DNA from 2 places in the Microbacterium sp. MPR-TSA4 genome. Region 2 is predicted to be linked to the other one. Evidence: predicted binding sites of a transcription regulator. Region 2 holds the regulator's gene; the other holds the start of a gene.
What was found. The regulator LexA, encoded in region 2, represses DNA repair genes until DNA is damaged. The targets are predictions, from matches to a motif close to TCGAACANNTGTTCGA.

Region 1: the regulator LexA is predicted to act here: its motif matches at 2,193-2,208, upstream of AC1Q49_RS03730 (HNH endonuclease signature motif containing protein).

The regions. Positions count from the first base shown of each region.
Region 1 is NZ_JBXAFF010000004.1:41,556-48,655, forward strand. Features, by position in the region: gene AC1Q49_RS03715 (alpha-ketoacid dehydrogenase subunit beta) at 1-147, shown strand, start outside; gene AC1Q49_RS03720 (dihydrolipoamide acetyltransferase family protein) at 175-1,503, shown strand; gene AC1Q49_RS03725 (MarC family protein) at 1,535-2,161, shown strand; gene AC1Q49_RS03730 (HNH endonuclease signature motif containing protein) at 2,269-3,729, shown strand; gene AC1Q49_RS03735 (formylglycine-generating enzyme family protein) at 3,831-4,814, opposite strand; gene AC1Q49_RS03740 (DUF202 domain-containing protein) at 4,811-5,161, opposite strand; gene AC1Q49_RS03745 (YidH family protein) at 5,168-5,536, opposite strand; gene AC1Q49_RS03750 (LacI family DNA-binding transcriptional regulator) at 5,533-6,594, opposite strand; gene AC1Q49_RS03755 (MFS transporter) at 6,777-7,100, shown strand, end outside.
Region 2 is NZ_JBXAFF010000006.1:56,741-63,840, reverse strand. Features, by position in the region: gene hisH (imidazole glycerol phosphate synthase subunit HisH) at 1-54, opposite strand, end outside; gene hisB (imidazoleglycerol-phosphate dehydratase HisB) at 51-662, opposite strand; gene AC1Q49_RS05225 (histidinol-phosphate transaminase) at 717-1,823, opposite strand; gene AC1Q49_RS05220 (LysM peptidoglycan-binding domain-containing protein) at 1,881-2,303, opposite strand; gene lexA (transcriptional repressor LexA) at 2,580-3,245, shown strand; gene AC1Q49_RS05210 (hypothetical protein) at 3,248-4,264, shown strand; gene AC1Q49_RS05205 (glycoside hydrolase family 31 protein) at 4,274-6,538, opposite strand; gene AC1Q49_RS05200 (glycoside hydrolase family 15 protein) at 6,535-7,100, opposite strand, start outside.

The sequences.
Region 1 (7,100 bases), on a different contig from region 2:
ATGGAGCGCGCGTTCTTCGCGCTCGAGGCGCCCGTACTGCGCGTGTCGGGCTTCGACGTGCCGTTCCCGCCCGCCAAGCTCGAGGGCACGTACCTCCCGGATGCCGACCGCATCCTCGAGGCCGTGGACCGCGCCCTCGCCTACTGAACGTCCGCCGCGAAGGAGAACCACGACATGAGCGAGCAGATCTTCCACCTGCCGGACGTCGGTGAAGGACTCACCGAGGCCGAGATCGTGCAGTGGCGCGTCGCGCCCGGTGACGCCGTCGAGGTCAACGACGTGCTGGTCGAGATCGAGACCGCGAAGTCGCTCGTCGAGCTGCCCTCGCCGTTCTCCGGCACCGTGGGCGAGCTGCTCGCGCCCGAGGGGCAGACCGTCACGGTCGGCGCGGCGATCATCACCATCGCCGGCGGCGCGGGGGATGCCGCGGCATCCGCTCCCGCCCCGGCCGAGCAGGCCGCGGCATCCGACGACGACGGCGGTGCGGTGCTCGTCGGCTACGGCACGGGTGCCGGGGCCACCTCCCGCCGCAAGCGCCCCGCCGAGCGGGGCGAGACGGTGCGGGCGTCGGTCGGCGTGGTCGCCAAGCCGCCGGTGCGAAAGCTCGCGCGCGACCTCGGGGTCACGCTGTCGGAGGTCACCCCGACCGGTCCCGCCGGGGAGGTCACCCGCGACGACGTCGTGCGCCACGCGGAGCAGGCGAGCGTCTTCCGCAACATCGCGACGCCGGTCGCTCCCGCCGAGCGCGAGCAGACGATCCCGGTCTCCGCGCCGGCGCCCGCCGCTCCGCCCGTGGGCGAGCGCGAGGAGGCGATCCCGGTCAAGGGCGTGCGCAAGGCCACGGCATCCGGCATGGTGCGCTCCGCCTACACGGCGCCCCACGTCTCGGTGTGGACCGACGTCGACGCGACCCGCACGATGGAGCTCGTCAAGCGGCTGAAGGCCTCGCCCGACTTCGCCGACATCAAGGTGTCGCCCCTGCTGATCATGGCGCGCGCCGTGATCTGGGCGGTCCGGCGCACGCCCCTGATCGGCGCCGCGTGGATCGACAAGGAGGACGGCTCCGCCGAGATCCGCGTGCGCAACTACGTCAACCTCGGCATCGCCGCCGCGACGCCCCGGGGCCTGCTCGTGCCGAACATCAAGGACGCGCAGGACCTCAACCTCCGCGAGCTCGCGAAGGCGCTCGAGAAGCTGACGCTGACCGCGCGTGAGGGCAAGACGACCCCGGCCGACCAGCAGGGCGGCACGATCACGATCACGAACATCGGTGTGTTCGGGATGGATGCCGGGACCCCGATCATCAACCCGGGGGAGTCCGGCATCGTCGCGATGGGCACGATCCGCCAGAAGCCGTGGGTCGTCGACGGCGAGGTGCGTCCGCGGTTCGTGACGACGGTCTCGGGCTCGTTCGATCACCGCGTCATCGACGGCGACGGCATGAGCCGGTTCATCGCCGATGTCGCGTCGATCCTCGAGGAGCCCGCGCTGCTGCTCGACTGATCGAGCGGGCCGGCTGCGCCACAATGAAGGCATGCTGAGCGTCTTCGTCGCCGCGCTCGCGGCGCTCGTCCCGATCACGAATCCGATCGGCGCGGTCGCCGCCTACGCGGGGCTGGCGGCGCATCTCGACGAGGCGGACCGCCGCCGGCAGTCGTGGCTCACGGGCGTCTACGTCGCGGTGATCCTGACCGTCTTCGCCCTTCTCGGCACGCTGATCCTCGAGTTCTTCGGCATCTCGCTCGGGGCGCTGCAGATCGCGGGCGGCCTGGTCGTGATGCACGCCGGGTTCGGCATGGTCGTGCCGCGCGCTCTGGGGGCGGGGGCCTCGGATGCCGAGAAGGAGCACGCCGCGACGAAGACGGACATCAGCTTCTCGCCCATGGCGCTGCCGCTGATCGCCGGCCCGGGCGCGATCGGGGTCGTCGTCGGTCTCGCGGCGCGCAATCCCGGCATCCTGGACCGCGTCGCGATCGTCGCGGCCGTGCTCGTCATCGCCGTCGCGATCGCGGTGCTGCTGCGCTACGGGACGCCCCTCACCGAGAAGCTCGGTGCGACGGGCGTCGGCGCCATCACGCGCGTGATGGGCTTCCTCATCCTCGCGATCGGCGTGGAGATCCTCGTGCACGGTCTCGCGGCGGCGCTTCCGGGCCTCGCGTGAGCGGACCGTATCGATGTCGCTCTTGAGTGTTTCGAATGTTTGTTCTATAGTGGGGTGAAGAAACCCCGCGCGTGCCCACCTTCTGTTGCGGGTCCTGTCCTCCGGTCGTGGCCGGGTCAGGGGTGATGATGCACGCGCTGACGAGTACCCGTGAGGGTGATACGACCTGGCCCGGGTTGGATGCCGTGGTGACCGGTGTCGTGGATGCGCGGCGTCGGGCGGCTGCCGCGCAGGCCGCCGAGGCGAGGCTCCTGGCCGACGCGGTGGAACTGGTCGCGGAACGGACGGCGTTGCTCAGGCAGGAGGCGCAGCAGCGGGGTGGGTCGGTGCGGGTGTCGGATGCGGATCTACCGTTGCGGGAAGTCGCTCTCGAGCTCGCGATGGCGTTGCGGGTGTCGGATCGGGGTGTGCAACGGCGGATGTCGGAGGCGTACCTGTTGACGACCCTGTTCCCGCGGACGCTTGAGGTGTGGGCCAGCGGGGAGATCGATGCCGGTCACGCGTGGGCGATCAGCCGCACCGGCACGATGTTGACGACCGAGGAGGACCGGGCACGGTACGAGACCCTCGCTCTGGAGGCGGCCCGGTCGGAGTCGCCTGCGCGGATGACTGCGGCGGCGAAGGCGATCGCGGCGACCATCGACCCTGCCGCGTTCACCGAGGCCGCGCAGCGCGCGTATGAAGAACGCTCCGTCCGGTTGTTCCCTCTCGACGATGGGATGGCCAGACTCATCGCGGATCTTCCCGCACCCCTCGCACACGCCATCCACGACACCCTGACCGCCCGGGGCCGGGCGATCCTCGACCAGCCCGACGAGGACATCGACGACGACGCGGATGCCACCGACGCAGATGCCCTCGCCGATGCCGACACGCTCATCACCAGCCCCGTCCGCCCCACCGGCGTGACCTGCACGACCACGACCACGGCCACGGCCACGACCGCCGCGAAAGACTCCCGCACGCTGGCGCAGGTGCGTGCGGACATCCTCACCGACCTGCTCCTGACCGCCACCGCGTCCACCCGAGCCACCGGCGCCGGTATCGAGACGGTGACGGCGCAGATCCAGGTGACGGTCCCCGCCCTCACCCTCGCCGGTGACCCGAACAGCGGCCCGCCCCTCCTCACCGGGTACGGGCCCATCGACGCGGGGCTTGCCCGCCGGTTGGCAGGGCTCGCACCCGGCTGGGATCGCGTGTTCACCGACCCGACCACCGGCATCCCCGTCGCCGTCGACCGCTACCGACCCAGTGCGGAAATCCGCCGCTACCTGGCTGCCCGGGATGAGCGCTGCCGCACCCCTGGCTGCACCCGCCCCGCCCACCGGTGCGACCGCGACCACACCACCGCAGCCGCAGAAGGCGGCCCCACCGCACCCGACAACCTCGCCCACCTGTGCCGCCGCCACCACACCGTGAAGCACCACACCGCCTGGCAGATCCGACACCTCGGCGGCGGCACCCTCCAGTGGACCTCACCGGCCGGACGCCACTACGAAGACCACCCACCCAGCCTGGTGAGATTCGTCCCCGAACCCACCACGCCGGCCGACCCGCCACCCTTCTGAGGCGAGGGCCTTCCCGACGTGCACGACCGCGATCGACATCACGCACGCGGGCGCGCGGGCGGGCGGCGGCGTCACCGCGCATCCCGACTCTCCGTCCGGCGTCAGCGCGGACGCGAGACCGTGCGAAAGCCCGCGTTGCCCATCGACGAGTCCGGCGTGTTCTGCGAGCGCGCCGAGTTCCGGTAGCGGTTGCAGTACGAGACGTGGCACAGATAGCTCCCGCCGCGCAGGACGCGGGAGGTGCCGGTCGCAGGCCCCGGCGGGTCGACCCGCGGCGAGCGCGCGTAGTAGTCGGGGTCGAACCAGTCTGCGCACCACTCCCAGACGTTGCCCACGGGCTGCCACAGGCCGTAGCCGTTGGGGGCGAACGAGCGCACCGGGGCGGTCGTGAGATAGCCGTCGTCCATCGTGTTCACGCGGGGGAACTCGCCCTGCCAGATGTTCACGGGCCAACCGTCGGTCCCGGGTTCGCGCTCCCCCCAGGGGTACTTCTCGGACTCCCGCCCGCCGCGAGCGGCGTACTCCCACTGCGCCTCGGTGGGCAGCGCGCGTCCGGCCCAGTCGCAGTAGGCGATCGCGTCGTTGAAGCTCACGTGGACGACCGGGTGGTCGGGCAGATCGTCGACCGTCGACGCGCGCCCTCCGGGATGCCGCCAGTCGGCCCCGCGCACGCCGATCCACCAGGGCGTTCCCGGCGCCCTGCCCAGCACGTCCTCCGCGGGGGCGGCGACCGCGAGGTGGAACACGGCGGAGAAGCCGAACGCCTCCGCGTCGGTGACGTAGCCGGTCGCCTCCACGAAGGCCGCGAAGGACGCATTGGTCACGGTGGTCGCGTCGATGTCGAACGCGTCGAGCTCGACGGCGTGCACCGGGGTCTCGCCGTCGCCGACGTTCGCATCGCCCGACGAGTCGCCCATCAGGAACGCTCCCGCCGGCACGTGGATCTGTTCGATGTCGTGGGCGGCGGCCCTCGCCGAACCGTCGTCCGCACGGCGCACGGGGCCGAGCGCGACGAACGCGTCGCGTCGCGGTCCTCCGCACGAGCAGTTCGGCCCGCACGACCCGCCGTCCTGTCCCGTCGTCATGGTGCCCCCGGTGTGTGCTGTGCGGCCAGGACGAGGACGGCGACGATCGCGGTGACGCCACCGCCGGCGACGAGCCCGGCCAGGACGAGCGTCAGCATCCCGACCGTGGGCACGACGCGATTGGCGGTCAGCTCGCGATACGTGTGCCGGAACCGTCGTTCGCTCAGGAGGTGGAGGGCGACGGCGGTGGCGATGATCGCGAGCGGGACCGGCAGCGCCCAGGGGCCGAGCGCGGACGGCAGCAGCCGCAGCGCGATGAGCCCCGCTCCGCCGATCGTGAGGAGGGTGCGCCGCCACGCCAGCAGCGTCCGCTCCGGCTGGAGCCCAGGGTCGAAGATCTCGGTCATGGCGATTCAGGCGATGAGGAGCCCGAGCACGATCAGCACGGTCACCACGGCGAGGACCACCGCGAGGGGGAGGGCGACGACGGGTACGGGCAGGGGCGTCTGCTGCCGCATCGCCCTCTCGGCCCGGCCCCAGCCCACCCACGCCAGCAGCGGCAGCGCGGCTCCGGCGGTGAGGAGGATGAGGGAGGCCGTCAGGCGCAGAACGGGATGCAGCGGAAGCCCGAGCGCTTCCAGTGCCACCCCGCCCGCGATGAGAGCGAGCGACGTGCGGATCCAGGCGAGGAACGTCCGCTCGTTCGCGAGGGTGAACCGGGGGTCGGGCTCCGTACCGTGCCGGTAGATCCACCGGAGGGTCCGGCCTGCGCGCGGGTTCACCTGGTCTCGCCTTCTGCCGGATGCCGCGTGGTCTGTCTCTCCGAGAGGACGTAGGGCAGCGTCGCGTGCGGGGGATTGCGGCCCGCGATCAGCTGGGACAGGTGTTCGACCAGCGCCTCGCCGCTGGCTTCGGCCGTGACGCCGATGGTCGACACCGCGGGCGTGACGAGCTCGGCCAGTCCGACCTGCTCGCACGCGATGATGGCCAGGTCGTCGGGCACGAGGCGACCGCAGTGGTGCGCCGCGCGCACCGCACTGAGCGCGAGCGGTACGGTGCCCGCGATGATCCCGTCCGCCGGCGTGCTCGCTGACAGTTCGCGCAGCACGAGCTGGGTGGAGGTCGCGTCGGAGTACTGCGTCTGGAGGACGACGGCATCGAGGCCCGCTCGTTCGACCGCGGCGCGGTAGCCGGCTGCCCACCGCGCACCCACGTAGGTGTCGGCGTCGCCGATGAGCAGGATCGGCCGCCGCGACCCGTTCTCGATGAGCCGGGTCGTGGCCGCGTCGGCGATGGACGTGAAGTCCACCCCCACGCCGAACAGGTCGTCTTCGGGGAGGCGGCCGGAGATGACGATCGGCGTTCCGCCGGCGCGGGTCTCCGCGATGACAGCGCCCGCGCGGGAGCGCGACACGTCGTCGCCCGTGGAGATCACGATCCCGTCGACGCCCTGACGAGGAAGCTGACGCAGGAACGTGATGAGCCGCTCCTCGCTGTGATCGAGATCGCAGAGCAGCACGTTGAGGCCGCGTGCCTCCGCGGCGCGCGCGACCGCTTTCGCGACGGCGCTCTGGAACGGCTGCGACGCATCGCCGACCAGCAGTGCGATGGTGTCGAAACGTCCCGTGCGCAGGCCGCGGGCGCGGCTGCTCGGCCGGAAGCCGAGCTCGTCGATCGCGCCCTCGACGCGGGCGATCGTGTCGGCGGGGACGAGGTCGGGATGGTTGAGGACGCGTGAGACCGTGGTGCGCGAGACGCCCGCCAACGCGGCGACGTCCAGGATGGTGGCCGTCCCCGGGGAAGGGGCCGACGGAGAGGTGGCCGGTCGCGATGCAGCCATGCGAGTTCCTCCTCACGTCGTGGTCACACCACGGTATCCGGTGGACGTTCGCGTTCCCGACGGTGGGGCGGAATCGAACACCGCTTGCATGATGCCCTGTTGATCCCCTACCGTAGCGGAATCGATTCCTGGAATCGATTCCAGCGATATTTTTCCCGCCCCGCCTCACACTGGAGTGACCGATGAACCGACCGCACCACCCGCGAGTGCTCACGAAGCAGCAGATGTCGACCCGCGCCCTCGCCGGCGCCACGATCGGCTCCATCCTCGAGTACTACGACTTCTTCGTCTTCGGAACGCTGTCCGCCCTCGTCTTCGGGCGGGTGTTCTTCCCCCAGGACAACCCCGGCGTCGCGTCGCTCCTCGCGCTGGGGACCTTCGCCGTCGGCTTCATCGCCCGTCCGCTCGGCGGCATCATCCTCGGCAACTTCGGCGACCGCATCGGCCGCAAGCGGATCCTGCTCTTCAGCTTCATGCTCACCGGTGGCGTCACGCTCATCATCGGA
Region 2 (7,100 bases):
GTCCAGCACCGCGACCAGCGGTCGCGTGCCGACCTGCGCGTCGCCGTCCGTCACAGGGCTCCCTTCGTACTGGGGATGCCGTGCACGAGCGGATCCTGCGCCTTCGCCTGGCGGAACGCTCGGGCGAACGCCTTGTACTCCGCCTCGGCGATGTGGTGGGGGTCCCGCCCGCCGAGGACCGTCACGTGCACCGTGAGCCCGGCGTTGAACGCCAGCGCCTCGAAGGTGTGGCGCACGAGCGAGCCGGTGAAGTGGCCGCCGATGAGGTGGTGCTCGAAGCCGACGGGCTCCCCCGTGTGCACGAGGTAGGGCCGTCCGCTGATGTCCACGACGGCCTGCGCGAGCGCCTCGTCGAGCGGCACGAGCGCGTCGCCGTAGCGCGAGATGCCGCTCTTGTCGCCCAGCGCCTGCCGGATCGCCTGGCCGAGCACGATCGCCGTGTCCTCGACGGTGTGGTGGGCGTCGATGTGGGTGTCGCCGGAGGCGCGCACCGTCAGATCGGTGAGCGAGTGCTTCGCGAACGCGGTGAGCAGGTGATCGAAGAACGGGACCGTCGTGTCGATGCGGCTCTGCCCCGACCCGTCGAGATCGAGCTCGAGCTCGATCGTGGACTCGCTCGTCGCGCGCCGGAGGGAGGCGGTGCGGGGGGCAGAAGTACTCATGCGCCGAGTCTACCGAGCGCCCGCGCGACCGCTTCCGCGTGTTACCGGCGCGCGCTAGCGCGCGGTGGCTCCGCCCGGGCCCAGCGAGGCGAGCGCGTCGAGGAACGCGGTCGACTCCTCCTCGGTGCCGGCCGTCACCCGCAGGCTGTGCGGGATGCCGACGTCGCGGATGAGGACGCCCCGGTCGTAGAGGGCCTGCCACGTGGCGGCCGGGTCTTCCACGCCCGCGAAGAGGACGAAGTTCGTCCAGCTCTCGAACGGGCGGTAGCCGAGCGCGTCGAGGGTCGCCGAGATGCGGTCGCGCTGACCGACGATGTCGTCGACCATCGCGAGCATCGCGGGCGCGTGCCGCAGCGCCGCGGTCGCGGCGGCCTGGGTGAGCGCGCTGAGGTGGTACGGGAGGCGCACCAGGCGCAGGGCGTCGATCACGGCGGGGTCGGCGGCGAGATAGCCGACACGGGCACCCGCGAACGCGAAGGCCTTGCTCATGGTGCGCGACACCACCAGACGCGGACGATCGGGCAGGAGCGTGAGCGCCGAGCGCGAATCGCGCGGCGCGAACTCCTGGTACGCCTCGTCGACGATCACGATGCCGGGCGCCGCGTCGTACACCGCCTCGATGACGTCGAGGCCGAGCGGGGTGCCGGTCGGGTTGTTCGGCGCGCAGAGGAAGACGATGTCCGGCTGGGCGCGCTCGATCTGGGCAGCGGCGTCCTCCGGGGCGAGGGTGTAGTCGACGCCCCGGGTGCCGTGCGCGTAGGTCGCCCCCGTCGCCCGCGTCAGCAGCGGGTACATCGAGTAGGTGGGAGCGAAGCCGAAGGCGGTGCGTCCCGGACCTCCGAAGGCCTGCAGCAGGTGCTGGAGGACCTCGTTCGACCCGTTGGCGGCCCAGATCTGAGCCGCCGACAGGCCGTGACCCAGATACTCCGCGAATCCCTCGCGCAGAGCCGTGAACTCCCGGTCGGGGTACCGGTTCACCTCGCGCAGCGCGCGCGCGACGCTGTCGAGGATGTCGTCGGCGACGTCCTCCGGCACCGGGTGGGTGTTCTCGTTGACGTTCAGCGCCACCGGCAGCGGCGCCTGAGGCGCCCCGTAGGGTGTCAGCCCGCGCAGATCGTCGCGGAGGGGAAGGTCATCGAGTCGGACGCTCACCCTGAACATCGTAGACGGCGCACTGCACGGCGCGGCGCCCCGAGAGGGCTCCCGGCGCCGGGAGCATCAGCGCCCGGCGCTGTACTCCGCCGGGATCGCGACGCTCTGGCCGATATCGAGGCTTCCCGACGGCAGCGCGTTCAGCCGCATGATCGCGTCGACCACGTCGCGCGGATCGGCATCGGGCGCGACGGCGTGCGCGATCGACCAGAGCGTGTCACCGGGCTGCACCGTGACGTGGGCGAAGGAGACCCCGGAGCCGTTCTCGTTCGAGGCGAGCGCGCCGCCACCGGACAGGATCGCGATGCTGAGGGCGATCACCGCGGGCACGGAGGCGAGCAGCGCAAGGACCCGCCGACCCCGTGCCGTGAGACGCAGTCGCGTCGGGGCGTTCGTCGTGCGGGCGTTCGTCGCGCGGACAGTCGTCATCGGGGTCGCCGCGACGAGACGGCCGCGGGGCGAGGCGCCGAGGATGTCGATCGTGGTCATGGGTTCCTCCTCAGGACGGGTGTCTCCGGGTGTCGAGAGATTCGCATCCGATCCTCGGCCGGGAGGGCCGGATGCGAATCTCTCTTCCGAATGTATCTTCGATGGTGTTCGGGTGTCAAGCACACGGTTCTCGCAGATGAATCGAAGGCGACACGCGGGCGCGTGCCGGTCGAGGCTGCGAAGACCGGATACGGTTTCGACAAGACGACCCCATCACCTACCTCCGACATTCGAAGGCGACGCCTTCGGGGGGACGCGATCGAAGGAGCGCGCGACATGGCCGAGAAGCCTCAGACACGCAGGCGGAAGAGCCTCAGCGACAAGCAGCTGAAGATCCTCGAGGTGATCCAGACCTCCATCGCCCGCCACGGCTACCCGCCGAGCATGCGCGAGATCGGCGATGCCGTAGGACTGAAGTCGCTGTCGAGCGTGACCCATCAGCTCAACCAGCTGGAGCTCAGCGGCTACCTGCGCCGCGACGCGGGCAAGACCCGCGCGATGGAGGTGCTCATCGACCTGCCCGGCGCGGCCGCGGAGAACCCCGCCGACCTCGCGCCCGCCCTCGGCGATGCCGCCCTCGTGCCGCTCGTGGGCCGCATCGCCGCCGGCGTGCCGATCACCGCCGACCAGCAGGTCGAGGAGATCTTCCCGCTGCCGCGACAGCTCGTGGGCAAGGGCGACCTGTTCATGCTCAAGGTCAGCGGCGAGTCGATGATCGACGCCGCCATCTGCGACGGCGACTGGGTCGTGGTGCGCTCGCAGCCGACGGCGGACAACGGCGAGATCGTGGCGGCGATGCTCGACGGCGAGGCCACCGTCAAGACCTTCCGCCAGCGCGACGGCCACACGTGGCTGCTCCCCCGCAACTCCGCGTTCGAACCGATCCTCGGCGACGACGCCGTGGTGCTCGGCCGCGTCGTCGCGGTTCTGCGCGCCGTCTGAGGATGGCCACCGCGCGCGGGGTGGCGTCGACGGCGGTGATCGTCGTCGCGGCGGTCCTGCTGCCCCTGTCGATCGTCAGCGGATGGGCGCGGACGCAGCTCGTCGACGAGGACGCGTTCACGGCCACCCTCGCGCCGTTGTCGCAGGCCGTCGAGGTCCAGGACGCCGTGATCGCGGCATCGACGACGGCGATCGATGAGCGGCTCGACACGGCGGCGCTGACCGGCACGGTCATCGACGGCCTGATCGACCTCGGCATGGGCGACCGCGCGGCGCAGGCGCTGCGGCGCCTGGAAGGCCCGGCGGCGACGGCGCTGCAGCAGCTCGTGCACGTCGCCGTGGCCGACGCCGTGCGCTCGGACGCGTTCAGCACCGTCTGGGAGCAGGTCGTCCGCCGCTCCCATCGGGCGCTGACCGTCGCGGCGACCTCCGACGGCGGCGGCGTCGTCGTGCAGACGGCCGACGGCCTCGGCATCCAGATCGGCGCGATCGTCGCGGCCGTCGAAGAGCGCCTCGTCGCGCAGGGCGCTCCGCTGGCTCCGTTCATCCCCGAAGTCGACCACGTCGTGATCATCGGTTCGGGTGACACCCTTTCGGCGATCCGGACGGGCTACGCCGTCGGCGTCGCTCTCGGCGGGTGGATGCCGGTGGTCACGGCCGTGCTGTTCATCGGCGGGGTCGTGCTCGCGCGACGCCGCGCCGCCGCTCTCGCCCGGGCGGGCATCGCCGCGGGGATCGGGTCGGCGATCCTGCTGATCGCCGCGGAGGTCGGCCGCCCGTGGGTGGCGTCCTCCGCGACGCAGGCGGACTTCTCCTCCGCCGCGGCGCTCGCGATCTACGACCGGCTCCTCGCCGGCGCCGTGGGCACGGCCGTGGTGGTGCTCATCGTGGCTCTCGTCCTCGTCGGAGCGGGCTGGCTCGCCGGCGCGTCGCCGCGCGCCGTGGCGCTGCGCCGACGCGTGGCCCACCGGTGGGCTCACCGCACGGACGAGGCGGCCGCCGACGAGCCCACCGTGTGAGAGACGGTCTCAGTCCTCGTCGCGGTGCGGCTCCCGCTCCGGTGCGAGGACCGGCGCCAAGGCGACCCACGCCTCGGCGCGGACGAACACCGGGACGGCGTCCCGCGCCGACACGTCGACGGTGACCACGCGTCCGCCGGTCAGCGCCGCGCCGGTGCGCGCCTCGACCCACGATCCGGACGGCAGGTACACCGGCCACTCCCGCGCCCCGGGCTCGAGCACGGGGGCGACGAGCAGGTCGCTGCCCAGCATCCACTGCAGCGGATGCCGCCACACGGCCGCATCGGTCGGGTGGTCGAAGTACAGGGGGCGCATCATCGGCACCGACGAGGAGACGGCGCGCGCCGCCGCCTCGGCGAGGTACGGCACGAGGCGCTCGCGCAGCCGGACGAGCGCGCGCACCTCGGGGATCACCGCCTCGTCGCCCGTCCGCTCGGCGATGTTCCACGGCGTGCGGTCGTTGGAAGGCAGCCGGTGGTGGTTGAACTCGGAGTGGTACTGCATGATCGGCACGAACACGCTCGCCGCCATCGCCCGCACGTACAGTTCCGCGTCGGGGATGGGACCGGAAAAGCCCGCGATGTCCCAGCCCCAGTAGACGATCCCGCAGGATGCCGCGGAGAGCCCCGCGAACATCGACCAGCGGAACGCCTCCCACGTGGAGTTCTCGTCTCCCGCCCAGTACGCCCCGTGCGCGGGTGAGCCGGTGAAGCCGGCGCGACTGAAGGTGATGGGAGCCTTGCCCGCCGACTCCAGCAGCCGACCGTACGCGGCGGCGTACGCCACGGGGAAGCGGTTGTTGGCGACGTCGCCGGACGAGCCGTCGAGGTAGACGAGATCCTCGCCCCACGCGTGCTCGCCGCCGTCGGTCTTGAAGCCGTCGATGCCGACCTCCTCCACGAGGTAGCGGCGCTTCTCGGTCCACCACGCGGCGGCACGCTCGTCGGTGAGGTCGGGCATGAGCGAGAGCGGGAACCACCACCCGCGGTTGCGGTACGGCCGCAGCGTCCCGTCCGGAGCGCTCTCCCGGATGACGACGCCCTCGGCGAGCGCGGCGCGCGCGTCCGCGGCCGCCTGGCCGGTGGGATGCGGGCGGAGCTTGAGCAGCGGGATCTGCCACAGGTGCACACGCACGTCGTGCGCATGCAGCGCGTCGACCATGCCCTTCGGGTCGGGCCAGGCGCCGTCGGCGGGGAAGGTGAAGTCGGCCAAGCGCATCGGGCCGCCGTCCTCGCGCACCGCGTACTGCGCGTCGCGGAAGATCGTGAAGCTCTTCTCGTCGCTCCATGCCTCGATCACCACGTTGCGCACGGGGATGTCGTGCTCACGGTGGAGCGCCATCTGGCGCTCCACCTCGGCCTGCGTGTTCCACTCGTTGCCACTGGCCCACAGTCCGAACACCCAGTCCGGAAGGACGCGGGGGCGTCCGGTCTCCGCGAGGAAGGCGTCGAGCACGGTCGTGGGATCGCCCGTGTACAGGGCGAGCGAGAGCGCGGCCGGCGCGCCGGAGGCGGCATCCACGTCGGCCTCGATCACCAGGCGATCGGAGACCTGCTCTCCGATGTCGAACCACACGCGACGCGACGTCCGCACGTGCAGCCCCCAGCCGGCGCCGCCCACGACGTGCGCGAACGGCATGGGCAGGTAGGTGCGCCGGTGCGCCCCCTGGCTCTTGTACTGCTCGAACACGACGGCGTCCAACTGCGCCCCGCGGTGATCGAGCGCGTCGTAGCGTTCACCGAATCCGGTGACGTGCTCCCCCGGCGCGAGCGGGAGGGCGAAGCGCAGGCGGTGGATCCGCTCGCCGTCGTCGAGCACCTGGAGCGTGCCCGGCACGACGTCCACGGCGGTCCCCTCGACCGCGAGCGCCGCGGCATCCGCGTCGCGCCACGCCGCGACCCGAGTCTCGAACCAGCGGGTGGAGCCGCCGCGGTCGGTGCCGGCGGCGGCGAACCGGTAGCGCAACACGCTGCCGGCCGGCGGAGCCTGAAGCTCCACCTGCCATCCGCCCGCGGCCCGCGCGGTGCGCGCCTGGGCCGAGGCGAGGTGCCCGCCGTCGACGGCCTGTCCGCGCGACGACCGGGCGACGCGCGCGAGCGGGAGGATCACCGCGTCGGCGCCGTCCACCCGCAGCTCGACCGTGACCGCGTCGATGTCTCCCGACGTGCGCACGCCGAGGCGCAGCGGCTCACCCGCCACCGGCTGCACCGGACTGCGCTGCTCGGTGTCGTCGGAGTAGGGATGCCCGGACCCGGAGGGACGATGACGGATCATGCCGCGAGCTCCCCCCGGTCGACACCCAGCTCGACGGCCAGGCGCAGCACCATCGCATGACTCCACAGCAGCGGGGTCGCGACCGGCCCCCATCGCTCGAGCCACTCCTGGCGGTACCCGGGCGCGAGCAGATGCCCGTCGACCTGCTCGGGCAGCATCCCCTCCGCGGTGGCGGTCGACGCGGCCCATTCCAGGAGGCGCAGGGCCTCGTCGCGCTCGCCCGCCGCCGCGTAGGCGAGACCGAGGAAGCACGACAGGAGCGGCCACCGTCCGCCGCCGAAGAACGTGTCGGCGCGGAAGCGGTAAACCCCGCCCTCGACCTCCAGCTGCTCCGACACCGCGCGGAGGGTCCCCGCCCCCAGTGCGGAATGCGCATCGATCACACCCAGCGGTGCGAGGAGCGCACTGAGGCTGCCGTCCACGGCATCCGAGCCGATCCACTTCACGAGGTGCCCGTCGACCACGGCGTCCCGCGTGAGACGGGCGGTGACCTCCGCCGCTCCCGAGCGGGCCCGCGCGGCGCGCTCGCCCGTGACCAGTCCGGCGTCGGCCGCCGCACGCA